3 regions of the Solibacillus daqui genome follow, and region 2 is predicted to be linked to each of the others. Evidence: predicted binding sites of a transcription regulator. Region 2 holds the regulator's gene; each other region holds the start of a gene.

Region 1 (4,292 bases), 700 kb from region 2:
CGTATTAACGGCATTAGAAGCAGTAGAAACGATTATCGATGCTAATATTGAGCTTAATCATCCTTTAACAATTGTGAACTTTACAAACGAAGAAGGCGCCCGTTTTGAACCTTCACTAATGGCTTCTGGTGTGCTTTCAGGAAAATTCGAGAAGGAGAAAATGTTAGCTTCAATCGATCGCGAAGGTATAACATTTGAAAATGCGTTAGAAAAAAGTGGCTATAAAGGCGAAGAAGAAAATCGTTTAACCAAAGCGCATGCCTACTTGGAACTTCATATTGAACAAGGTCCCGTTCTGGAGCATTACAACAAAGAAATTGGTGTTGTAGAAGGTGTTCTAGGAATGGTATGTTATGACATAACTTTAACTGGGGAATCCAATCATGCAGGTACAACCCCTATTTCCATGCGTAAGGATAGCATGTTTGCCGCGATGCAGATTATTTCTATCTTACAAAATAAATTAAAGCAGCTTCCTGAGGATCTCGTTTATACGATTGGTCGTATTAACGCCTATCCAAATATTCACACCGTCATTCCAAGCCATGTAACTTTCTCATTAGAATCCCGCCATCAAGACCCTACAGTTATTCAACAAGTGGAACAAATTATTTTCGATTTACCAAAAGAAATTGAAAATTGTCAGCTTGAATATACGAAATTATGGAATCGTGATACGGTCTATTTTGCTCCTACAGTAATTAATGCCGTAGCAGCAAGTGCCGAAGAATTAGGCTATTCTAGCCACCATTTATTTAGTGGGGCTGGTCATGATGCACAATTTATCGCACAATTTATCCCTTCTACAATGATTTTCGTACCAAGTGCAAAAGGCTACAGTCACCGCGAAGATGAATTTACTTCCTATGAAGCATGTTCAAAAGGGGCCGATGTTCTAGTGAATGCTGTATTAAAAGTTGCAAATCATACCCTATCACAAGCAAATTCAGCTAATGCCTTTTAATATACAACACACATCCCCCAAATCCGTCCTGTTCAAAATTGCAAGACGGATTTTTTTAGTGCCTATATTTTTCTTTACGCAAAAAAACTGTTTCATCGGCATTGTGCTTTTGAAACAGTTTTGAATTCTGTATGTTATTTGTTTGAATGAATTGTTATTGGAAAGAATGAATTTAGGATAAAAAGAAACGGTACAGTGAATCTTTTTATCCTAGTAAAACTTCACTCTCCGTTGTAAAAACTCAAAACTACAATTCGATTTTTTACAACAGCTATAAAAAGTATATTAAAACAGTAAAATGGTGCCCACGAATGGACCTAATAACAGTGTGTAGTGCCTTTGATTATTTGTTCTAATTAGCAACTTTCACCATTAACACGACATTTACTAATTTACTAATTTTCGACACACTTTTCAAGTATTATTTCTCATAAAAATAAAGAAATTAAGTATTTGAAGAGTTTCTGTAATGTTTAATTTATCCGAAAGCGGGAAAAGTATTCATGTAAAAAATCCCCTTAACAACCATTCGTGCCGAAATGGAAAAATTAATTAGATATGTCGATTGAATAAGCGCCCTCGGAGGGAATCGAACCCCCATTTTAAGAACCGGAATCTTACGTGCTATCCATTACACCACGAGGACATTATAATATTTATCTAGCATTCCCATTATACAAAGTGTACTGTTTGTTTTCAACTGTTAAAAAGCAGACTTTATATTTGACCATAATTGACTAATACGTGTATGATAGGTTTACAGCTGAAATACTTACCAAATTCAGCAAAGGTATACGAAAATAGGCTTTAACAAAGGGAGGATTTTTCAATGAACTTAATTCCTACAGTTATTGAACAAACAAACCGCGGCGAACGTGCATATGATATTTACTCACGTTTATTAAAAGACCGTATCATTTTATTAGGGAGCGCTATCGACGATAACGTTGCCAACTCAATCGTAGCTCAGCTTTTATTTTTAGAAGCAGAAGATCCAGATAAGGATATCTACTTATACATCAACTCTCCAGGTGGTTCAATTACTTCTGGTATGGCGATTTACGATACAATGAACTTCATTAAACCTGATGTATCAACAATTTGTATCGGTATGGCAGCTTCTATGGGCGCATTCCTATTATCGGCTGGTGCAAAAGGGAAACGTATTGCATTACCAAACGCCGAAGTTATGATTCACCAACCACTTGGTGGCGCACAAGGTCAAGCAACTGAAATCGAAATTGCGGCTAAACGTATCTTATTCTTACGCGAAAAATTAAACAAAATTATGGCCGAAAACAGTGGTCAACCATACGAAACATTGGCACGCGACACAGATCGTGATAACTTCATGACTGCTGAGCAAGCAAAAGAATATGGTTTAATCGATAAAATCTATGAGCGTAACCAACTTAAAAAATAATATTTATTAAAAGCGGCAGAGCGATTCTGCCGCTTTTTTATTTTAAACTTAGCTTGTGTAAACAACAAAAGGTAGCACTAGATAACACAATCCGCGCAAATATCGTCCGAGCTGATTAGTATAGGCATTCTAACTGTTAATCGATATTTGTAGCCTGATATTTTTCCTTATTCAATCGCTTCAATAAACCTAGTAGTACCCCATGTTGATCTACTGGTATGTTCTCTAAAAGCCTATCCGTAATTTCGTTTTGTAAAACACGCACTTCATCCAAATGCGTTTTTGCTAAATCGGTTAATTGTAATAAGATTGCCCTAAGATCATTTGGGTCAGGTTGACGAACGACCTGTTCTAAAGCATCTACAAAATCGGTAACAGACCTTGCTTTTATGCCCAAAATTCGGGCAAGTTCATTCATACGTATCGATCCTTTTTCTGCCACAGTTGAAAGAACTCGATTTCTAGGCCCAGTTAATTGGAAAGGTGAATCTACATACAAAAAAGAGGTGCTCGTGAAATTATTTCACAAACACCTCTATGATTACGCTTCCAAAAATTAATCTGCTTTTTCGATTAGTAGCTGTAGCGCATGCATCGCTTTTTCTTCATCATGCCCATCTGCGCTTAGCGTCACTGTCGTACCTTTTGCTACCGCTAAGCTCATAATGCCCATGATCGATTTGGCATTCACCTTTTTCGCTTCTTTTTCTAAAAAGACATCTGATTTATAACGATTCGCTTCTTGAACGAATAGTGCAGCTTGTCTTGCTTGTAATCCTGATTTTAGCTTGACCTCTACTTGTTTTTCGATCATTTTGAAATACTCCCTTTCACATCCGTACATCAACTTATTTATTTCATCTTATCGAAATTATCGGAAAAGAACAACAATAGAATGCAATATTTTGAAAACTTACCTTTCTAAATCTGCTCTCCGCGACGAAGTGCTTCCGCAATTTCATCGATTTTACGTAAGCGGTGATTCACGCCCGATTTACTAACAACTCCCGTTGAAACCATTTCACCTAGTTCTTTTAACGTGACATCTTGATACTCGACACGTAATCGTGCAATTTCCCGTAGTTTTTCTGGCAACTGATCTAAACCGATCGCGTTGTCAATAAAACGAATATTATCGACCTGACGTAATGCCGCGCCGATTGTTTTATTTAAATTAGCGGTTTCACAGTTTACAATGCGGTTCACACTATTACGCATATCGCGTACAATTCTGACATCCTCAAACTTTAACATAGCTGAAGTCGCACCTACTAAATTTAAAAAATCCGAAATTTTTTCTGCCTCTTTTAAATACGTGACAAAGCCCTTTTTACGTTCAATCGTTTTCGCATTCAAATCATAGTGGTTCATCAGATCAGCCAACGCCTCCCCGTGCTCCTTATAAAGCGAATAAATCTCTAAATGATATGAGGACGTTTCTGGATTATTCACTGAACCACCGGCTAAAAACGCACCACGTAAATAAGCACGGCGCTGATTATTTTTTGGAATGATCGACTGTGCAATTGTATGATTGAACTCGAAAGAATTCGAAACAATTTCTAAATCCGCTAAAATTTCACGGGCCCCTTCACGTACACGGCAAATGTATACATTGTTTTTCTTAAGGCGCATTTTTTTACGTACTAACAACTCAACATTATATGGATAAAGCTTTTTAACAATTGTATAAAGTCGACGTGCAATCGCTGCATTTTCGGTTTGTACATCTAAACTTAATTGACGATTGGCAAAGCTTAAAGATCCATTCATTCGTATAAGGGCGGACACTTCAGCTTTTAAGCTTGTGTCATCCGCTTCAATTTGCGTGAGCTCTTTTTTTGTTTCTGATGCAAATGACATTTCTGAGTTCCCCCTTTCTAGCAAACTATGTAGTAATTAGTC
Region 2 (4,292 bases):
TTGACACTGAACCACCGTTACTATTCGTGTCGTTATTACCGAGTAATAACAACACTTGTTGACGCGCTTTATTAATACTTACACCTGTATTAGCTAATACACGTGCTGCTACCCCTTCACCTTCTCGAATTAATGCCAGTAAAATATGTTCTGTTCCAACATAAGCATGACCTAGTTTGCGTGATTCATCTAATGATAATTCGATTACTTTTTTCGCACGCGGTGTATAGTGTACAATCGGCCCTACTTCTTCTGTACCTTTACCCACAAGCTCTTCAATACCTGATTCGATCATTTGCGGACTAATATTAATCGCTTCTAACGCCTTAGCTGCTATGCCGCCACCTTCTCGAATTAATCCAAGTAAAATATGCTCTGTTCCAATTTCTTTATGCTTTAAGCGGATGGCCTCTTCTTGTGCAAGTTGTAACACTTTTTGAGCACGCTGTGTGAATCGATTAAACATCATATGAATCCTCTCCTTTTTCCCCATTATTTCTTGTTTGTTCATTCAATTTTTCTTGTAACAGCTTCGCGCGGTACATATCACGTTCAGTTGACTGAAGTGTCGCTCCGGCATATTGCTGAATAAGCCCTGGTTGCATAATTAACATACATTCATTTAACTTGCGCTGTGAGATTGGTTCAAGTAATCCTAAACTTACGCCAAGACGCACATTCGATAAACAACTTGCCGCTTCCTCGCTCGTTAAAATTTTGGCATATTTTAGCGTACCTAGCGAACGACTTAAACGGTCTTCTAAAACAGCAGGTGCACGCAACAGTAAATTTTTGCGGGCTAGTTGCTCTTTTTGAATAATTTGCTCGACAACTTTTTCAAGTTCCTGCAAAATAACTTCTTCGGATTTCCCTAAAGTGATTTGGTTAGATATTTGGTAAACGTTACCCAAATTATCACTACCTTCCCCATATATACCCCTTACGACCATTCCTAATCTTGTCATCATTTGAATTAATGCATTCATCTGTTTGGTCATTGTTAACACAGGTAAATGGAGCATTACCGAAGCACGTAAACCGGTTCCAACATTCGTAGGACAGCTTGTTAAATAGCCATAACGATCTTCATAAGCGTAAGCAATAGACTTACTTAAGTAGCGGTCTACTTTTTTGGCTTCTCCATATGCTTGCTGCAAATTCATCCCCTGTGCCAAACTTTGAATACGAATATGGTCTTCTTCATTTACTAATATGCTAATCGACTCGTCTTCTGTTAAAAAAAACGCCCCAATTTTTTGACGACGCGCTAAATTCGGGCTGATTAAATGCTTTTCCACTAATATTTGGCGTTGTAACTGCGGCATATCTTTCACTTTAAAATACGAAAATCGGTTTGGATTCTCACGATTTATCGCTAATAATGCATTCATTAACTGGTGTTCTATTTGTTCGGCATCTTGTTCTGTAAAGCTAATTGGAAATCGAACGTTCGCAATATTTCGAGCTAGACGAATGCGCGTACTAATGACGATATCTGAATCGCTTTCGTATTGCATCCAACTTGGATTGGCATTCGTTAAAAAATGCTCAATGTTCATGCATGTTCCTCTCCTTGCTCGACTTTACTTTCGAGTGCTCGAATGTCATCACGTAATTTGGCAGCATCTTCAAAACGTTCATCTGTAATTGCTTGCTGTTGCAATGTGCGAAGTTCACTTATTTGCTGGTTGATTTTTTCTTTTAAGTGCTTTTCTTCAACATAGCCTACATGCTTCGTACCTGCTTGGATTTTTTCTAGTAATTGCGGCAGCTGTTCACTGAATGTTTTGTAACAATCACCACAACCGAATTTTACTTGCTTTAAAAACTGACGATACGTATTGCCACACGTTGGGCACGCTTTTGTTTTTGCCGTGCTCCCCGCTACATTTTCTTTTTTTAAGATTGGCACAAAATTAAACCAATTCGTCATGAGCTGCTGTAATGATGCGGGCTCTTCTTTCATTTCAAATTGAAACGGATGATACTGTGCAGCACACACGTCGCAATAATGTCGCTCCATCTGTTGACCGTTTTGTATTTGTGTCACCGTTACATTGGCATGGCGTTGTTTGCAATGTTCACATATCATGATAAAACACCTCTATTTTTCAAAAGAAATCGTTTGTAGCATCGCATGTAATAAGCGGGCTCGCACTTCATCACGGATTGGTAAACCTAGTCGCAATGTTGTACGATCCAGTGCAGCTCTCATAATACTTGCCTCTCGTTCACTTACAATATCTTCGTCTAATAAACGATAAAGTATGCGTTCCGCGTTTGCTTGTGCAATCGTTTCACCAATTTGTTCTTCCATTTCGTCTAATAAGTTTTTCTTTGAGTGGATCGTTACACGCAAAATCCGAATATAGCCACCACCACCACGCTTACTTTCTACAAAATAACCGTGCTCTGTTGTAAAACGTGTATTAATGACGTAATTGATTTGTGAAGGTGCACAAGCAAACTGCTTCGCTAATTCATTACGCTTTATTTCAATATGTCCCTTTCCATCTAATTCAATAACTTCCTTCAAATACCCTTCAATTATGTCAGATATATTCCTCATGCTGTCCTCACCTCTCAACAACTGACTTTGACTATCTTTGACTTAAATATACAATAGCTGTTTTTTGAATTCAAATAATCACTCTCAAAATACTTTTCCCTAATCACTTCAAATAAATCCCCAAAAATGTAAAAAAGCTGCGGGGAACTTTTTCCCCACAGCCTTTTAATCCATTACCCCGCTGAATCAAATTAAATCCAGCGCCCTACAATTGGATAATTCCAATTTTTATCTGATAAAGCTTTGACAATGCCAATGATTGGAGCAATCCAAAAGATTGCTATAAATATTAATAAGAATGGTAATCCGATTAACACGAACGATAACACGCCCGCAATGGCAATCAAAACACCAAATACTACTTGGAATAATAACGCCTGCATTGCTATACGTTTTACTTCATCTTCAGAACTTATTAGGAAAAATAGAATCGGCACTATAAACGGCGCAAAAAACGCACTCGCATGGATAATAACCTTTGACCATTTAGATTCCATTTACAATCAACCTCACTTTGTTTTGTTATCTTATTTACGCTTGACCGTTGTAAAAGTTTCACAAACTAAAAAAAATCTTAGGTTGCCTATACCTAAGATTATCAAAAACTATGTACGTGTTAATATGGCCCTCGATCATTTGGATTATCGCCCTCTTGCGGGAATAAAAAATACGAAATAACCGCTGTTAAAATTGTTGCACCAATAACGATGAATATCCGATCACGACTTGCTACTTCTTGAAATTTATTAGCTAACATAATGTAAGAAGCAAGAGCAACCCCTAAAGAAATCGGTAACACAAACTTCAAACGCCCTTTTTGAAACTTCATTTTTACAACGTCCTTTTCTAGTAATTTTACTTGCTTCAACAAAAGCCCGTACTTCTATATGATTGGGAGAGAAATGTAAAGTATTTCCTTCTATTCAGTGATAGATTAATTCTCGACTGAATCAAATTATTCCCCCATGGATGTCACAGATTTTTAAAGGGATTATTAGAGCAAACCCGAAGAAATCTGGACACAATTACACCGAGACGTAATTGATAGCAACTTTATCTATCATTTATAATACAACGTACAAAATTGAAATACAAATTTCGTAAAAAATAGAATTTATACTAAAATATTACTGATAACTCATTCAAAAAATAGTAAAATATGAATATGTAAAAAATACGAAATGAGGAATACTATGGTAAGTTGGTTTTCGAAATCATCGAAAGTTTCAAATCAGTCTTTTTTTGATGGCGCGAAATATTCTCATGAAATACATTTAGACGTTTCAAATTATCCTGACTTAAATAAGCAACTACAATTATTGAATTTAACAACCGAAGATTTAGCTATTATTAAACAGCTAGAGCCTTATGCACCAGAGATTATTCCAGTTATGGTAGAACAATTTTATGCAGCTGTAACAATCAGTCCAGAATTAGTGAATATTATTAAGCATACAACACAAATTGAGCGTCTAAAAATTACGCTCCACAGACATTTAGAAGGTATTTTTAAATGTAAAATTGATTCAAATTACATAATGGAACGCCAAACTATCGCCCAAGTCCATGTACGTATTGGCTTGAAGTCAAAATGGTATATTGCTTCATTCCAATCATTGATGAGTACGTTTATTTTATTTATCGAAAAAATTGAGATGTCCTCTCATGATATGGCAAAAGCAGTAAATGCCTTTTCTAAAATGATTAACTTTGAGCAACAGCT
Region 3 (4,292 bases), 820 kb from region 2:
TTTAATGGGCGTGCACCGAATTGTGGGTCAATACCGTGTTTGACAATCCAGTCGACTACCACATCCTCTACTTTTAAAGTAATTTCTTGCTCAGCCACACGCGCTTGTAATTGGTGGACATATTTCCAAGCAATTGCGTGGAAGTGTTCATTTGATAACGCATGGAACATAATTATATCGTCCATACGGTTTAGTAACTCTGGCTTGAAGTGCTGACGTAACGCGATTTGCACAAGCTCTTCTGATTGTTCGGTTTGCTCTAATAAATATTGAGAACCAATATTAGACGTTAAAATAATTACCGTATTCGTGAAATTCACCATACGCCCTTGGCTATCGGTAATGCGTCCATCATCTAACACTTGCAGTAAAATATTCGCTACATCTGGGTGCGCTTTTTCGATTTCGTCTAAAAGCACAACTGAATACGGATTACGACGTACGGCCTCAGTTAACTGCCCGCCCTCTTCATAACCGATATATCCTGGAGGCGCACCGACTAAGCGAGATACGGAATGTTTTTCCATGTATTCACTCATATCAATACGAATGAAATGCTCCTCAGAATCAAATAGCTGCTCGGCTAATGCTTTTGCTAATTCTGTTTTACCAACACCAGTTGGTCCTAAGAATAAGAAGCTACCAATCGGTTTGTTCGGATCTTTAATACCTGAACGTGCGCGCCACACCGCTTCTGTCACATACGTTACTGCCGTCTCTTGGCCTACTACACGTTCATGCAATGTGTCTTTTAAGCGCAATAATTTTTCGCGCTCCCCTTCCACTAATTTCGTAACCGGAATGCCTGTCCAACGCGAAATAATTTTTGCAATTTCCTCTTCTGTTACTTCTTCTCGTAGCATACGATTATCTTCAGTTTCTTTTAACTGCGCCTCAAGCTGTGCAACTTCTTGTTCAAGTTTTGGAATTTCACTATATTGCAGCTCAGAAGCACGTGCAAAGTTACTGCCAGAAAGATAGAGGTCATCGCGCTCGGCTTCAAATTTTTTCAACTCATCTTTTTTATCACGCACCATTTGTAAGCCGTTTTTCTCTAGCTCCCATTGCTCTTTCATTGCTTTCATCGTTGCTTCAAGTTGACCAATTTCACTTGATAAAACTTCTAGACGTTTTTTACTTGCGTCGTCCTTTTCTTTTTTCAGCGCTTGCTGTTCAATTTTTAATTGCGTTAAACGACGCATTGATTGGTCTAGCTCCTGTGGCATGGAATCAATCTCAATACGAATCATTGCACATGCTTCATCGACTAAATCAATGGCTTTGTCTGGTAAGAAACGGTCCGTAATATAACGGTCTGCCAATTGTGCCGCTGCAATAATGGCACGATCGTGAATACGAACACCGCGGTGATGCTCTTCAAAGCGATCCTTAATTCCACGTAAAATTGACACCGTATCTTCAATAGATGGTTCACGCACTAATACTTGTTGGAAACGACGCTCTAACGCAGGGTCCTTTTCAATATACATACGGTACTCATCTAGTGTTGTTGCGCCGATACAGTGCAGCTCCCCACGCGCAAGCATTGGCTTCAGCATATTCCCAGCATCCATTGCACCATCTGTTTTTCCCGCACCAACAATTGTATGAATTTCATCGATGAATAAAATAATGCGTCCTTCTGATTCCTTTACTTGCTTTAACACCGCTTTTAAACGTTCCTCAAATTGCCCTCGGTATGAAGCTCCTGCAATTAACGCACTCATATCTAACTCATAGAGTTCTGCATCTTTTAATCCTTCCGGAACATCGCGACGCACTATACGCTGTGCTAATCCTTCAACGATTGCTGTTTTACCAACACCAGGCTCCCCAATTAATACCGGATTATTTTTCGTTTTACGCGATAAAATACGAATTACATTACGAATTTCTTCATCACGGCCAATAACTGGATCCATTTTGCCGTTTTTAACTTGTTCAATTAAATTGCGCCCAAATTGTTCTAATGGCGGACGATTATCTTGTGTTTGATTAAATTGCATAAACTGCACCCCTTTAATAATTTGACCTTTATTGACTAATTTAAGTATAGGTCAAAGTTAGTCAAAGTTCAATAAAATACACTCAATGTTCAACAACATTTTTCGTTTTATGTGTTACGATAAATTAGGTATTATTTGTAAACTGTAATTTCCCGAAAGGTGTGAGTACAATCGAAACGGCAATTATTTTGCCCATTACAATCACTACTTTCTTTCAAACTAAAGGCATATTATTAAAAGTAGAAAAGGGCATGCATATTTTTCAAGAAGGAAGCCTAGCAGATCAACTTTATCTTATAAAAAAAGGGACTGTACAAATTAGCAAAGAAACTGAAAGCGGGAAAGAATTAGCCATTCGTATTTGTGGGGAGCATAATTTAATTGGCGAAACGACGGTTTTTTGTTGTAGCACCTTTCATACAACAACAGCTAAGGCCATCATGAATACCGAACTTTATGCTATTTCACGTGACTTATTTGAAAACTATTTACATCATGAACCTACTATAATGACCGACTATTTAAAATGGCTTCAAATTGAGCATATAAAAGATCAAAGTCGTTTACGTGATTTAGTGCTTCATGGCAAAAAAGGGGCGCTTTATTCTACACTCATACGTCTAGCGAATACGTATGGTGAGTTTCAATCGCCTAATGAAGTGACAATCCGACTCGCTTTAACAAATACCGAAATCGCCAATTTATGTGCGACAAGCCGCGAAATGATAAATCGCATGTTTAGTGAATTACGTAAACAGCATGTGCTATCCACCGAAAAAGGTTACATCACAATTCATAATTTATCGTTTTTAAAACGCGAAATTGAATGTGAGAACTGCCCGCTTGCCGTTTGTCGCATTGATTAAAAAAAGACCCCGATTTCTTCTATAGTAAAATAGAAAAAATCGGGGTCTTGTACATTAGCGAATCCCTAATGCCATTTTTGCGTAGCGCGACATATTGTCCTTTGACCATGCTGGCTGCCATACAATATCAACTTTTACTTCCTTTACTTCAGGAAGCTCGTTTAACGCTGTGTTTACTTGATCTACAATAACAGGACCTAATGGGCAACCCATTGACGTAAGAGTCATTGTAACGATTGCTAAACCTTCGTCCGTTAAATCAACATCATATACTAAACCTAAGTTTACGATATCAATACCTAACTCAGGGTCAATTACATTTTCTAATGCACCTAACATGCTGTCTTTCATATCTTGATCAATCGCCATTTTGTATTTCCCCTTTCGAAATGGTGTTAACGTTAATCTTATCAGAACTTACGATTTATGCCAAACGTTGTGCAATAAATTGCGTCACTTGTAATACACCATCTCGTGAAACTGCATGACCAGCCTTCTCTTCTGATAAATAAGTGATAGATTTCAGTAGCTTATCTGTTAGCCCATCATAAAAATCACGGCTCATTTGATAAGGTACTACCGTATCGCGCATGCCATGCCAGAAAATAATTGGTTTCCCACTCCACATTGCTACATGGTCTTCCAGATTAAATTGACTTAGTAGTGTCAATAAGTCTGACTGTTCTTGTTCTGACATCGGGAAATCGATTTCACGCTGCTTCATGTCTTCTACTTGATGCAGTGCCAAATTTGTAAAGCTTGTTGTTCCCATACAAATACCCGCCGTTTGAACCCAAGGATATACAGCTAAGCAACCCGACGTCACAATACCTCCCATTGAAGTCCCTGCTATGCCGATTTTACCATTCGTTACATAATTTTTTGCCTTTAATTGCTCATAAATAGTATGTACTTCTTTCACAGATGTTAAAACAATCTTCCAAAAATGCGCATTCATCATTACTTCTGACGATGTTTCCGAACGCTCACCATGTAAATAGGCATCTGGTAAAATTACACGAATTCCTTGCTGCACAAGCTGATAGGCATAATGCAGATTATGCTCTTTCGCACTTAAAAACCCATGTAAAAAAATTACAACGGGCGATTGTTCATTCATTTCTTCATTATATACATGTAATAACGGAATATCGCTCCAAAGCTCACGTTTTACGATCATCACTTTCACCTCATTACTTACTTTATCAAAACTTTACCTCTGTTTCAAAACTTTGACGAACACTAATTTTATCGTTACAATTAACCCACGCAAAAGGAGGATTTACCTTTATGAAAGAACACCTAATCGTTTTGGACTTAGATGGCACACTTTTAACTGACGAAAAAGTCATTTCCGCCTTAACAAAAGATACACTCTTAAAAGCAAAACAAGCTGGTCACCAAGTAATGATCGCAACAG

Evidence for each region. Region 2 encodes CtsR, which represses protease genes until heat stress. Its sites were predicted from a motif close to ATGGTCAATAAAGGTCAAACA; they were not measured.
Region 1: a site for CtsR is predicted at 1,685-1,705, ahead of clpP (ATP-dependent Clp endopeptidase proteolytic subunit ClpP). Genes of this name have one in related genera too.
Region 3: a site for CtsR is predicted at 2,025-2,045, ahead of O7776_RS03385 (ATP-dependent Clp protease ATP-binding subunit). Genes of this name have one in related genera too.

Annotation. Positions count from the first base shown of each region.
Region 1 covers NZ_CP114887.1:3,324,600-3,328,891, forward strand. The annotation lists gene O7776_RS16270 (Zn-dependent hydrolase) at 1-964, shown strand, start outside; tRNA gene O7776_RS16275 (tRNA-Arg) at 1,539-1,610, opposite strand; gene clpP (ATP-dependent Clp endopeptidase proteolytic subunit ClpP) at 1,794-2,387, shown strand; gene O7776_RS16285 (MarR family winged helix-turn-helix transcriptional regulator) at 2,524-2,829, opposite strand; gene O7776_RS16290 (HPr family phosphocarrier protein) at 2,944-3,201, opposite strand; gene whiA (DNA-binding protein WhiA) at 3,309-4,250, opposite strand; gene O7776_RS16300 (gluconeogenesis factor YvcK family protein) at 4,287-4,292, opposite strand, start outside.
Region 2 covers NZ_CP114887.1:4,023,077-4,027,368, forward strand. The annotation lists gene O7776_RS19895 (ATP-dependent Clp protease ATP-binding subunit) at 1-469, opposite strand, end outside; gene O7776_RS19900 (protein-arginine kinase McsB) at 459-1,559, opposite strand; gene O7776_RS19905 (UvrB/UvrC motif-containing protein) at 1,556-2,092, opposite strand; gene O7776_RS19910 (CtsR family transcriptional regulator) at 2,105-2,569, opposite strand; gene O7776_RS19915 (DUF4870 domain-containing protein) at 2,761-3,066, opposite strand; gene O7776_RS19920 (acyltransferase) at 3,186-3,440, opposite strand; gene O7776_RS19925 (globin-coupled sensor protein) at 3,763-4,292, shown strand, end outside.
Region 3 covers NZ_CP114887.1:735,637-739,928, reverse strand. The annotation lists gene O7776_RS03385 (ATP-dependent Clp protease ATP-binding subunit) at 1-2,006, opposite strand, end outside; gene O7776_RS03380 (Crp/Fnr family transcriptional regulator) at 2,168-2,872, shown strand; gene O7776_RS03375 (metal-sulfur cluster assembly factor) at 2,927-3,241, opposite strand; gene O7776_RS03370 (serine aminopeptidase domain-containing protein) at 3,297-4,052, opposite strand; gene O7776_RS03365 (Cof-type HAD-IIB family hydrolase) at 4,163-4,292, shown strand, end outside.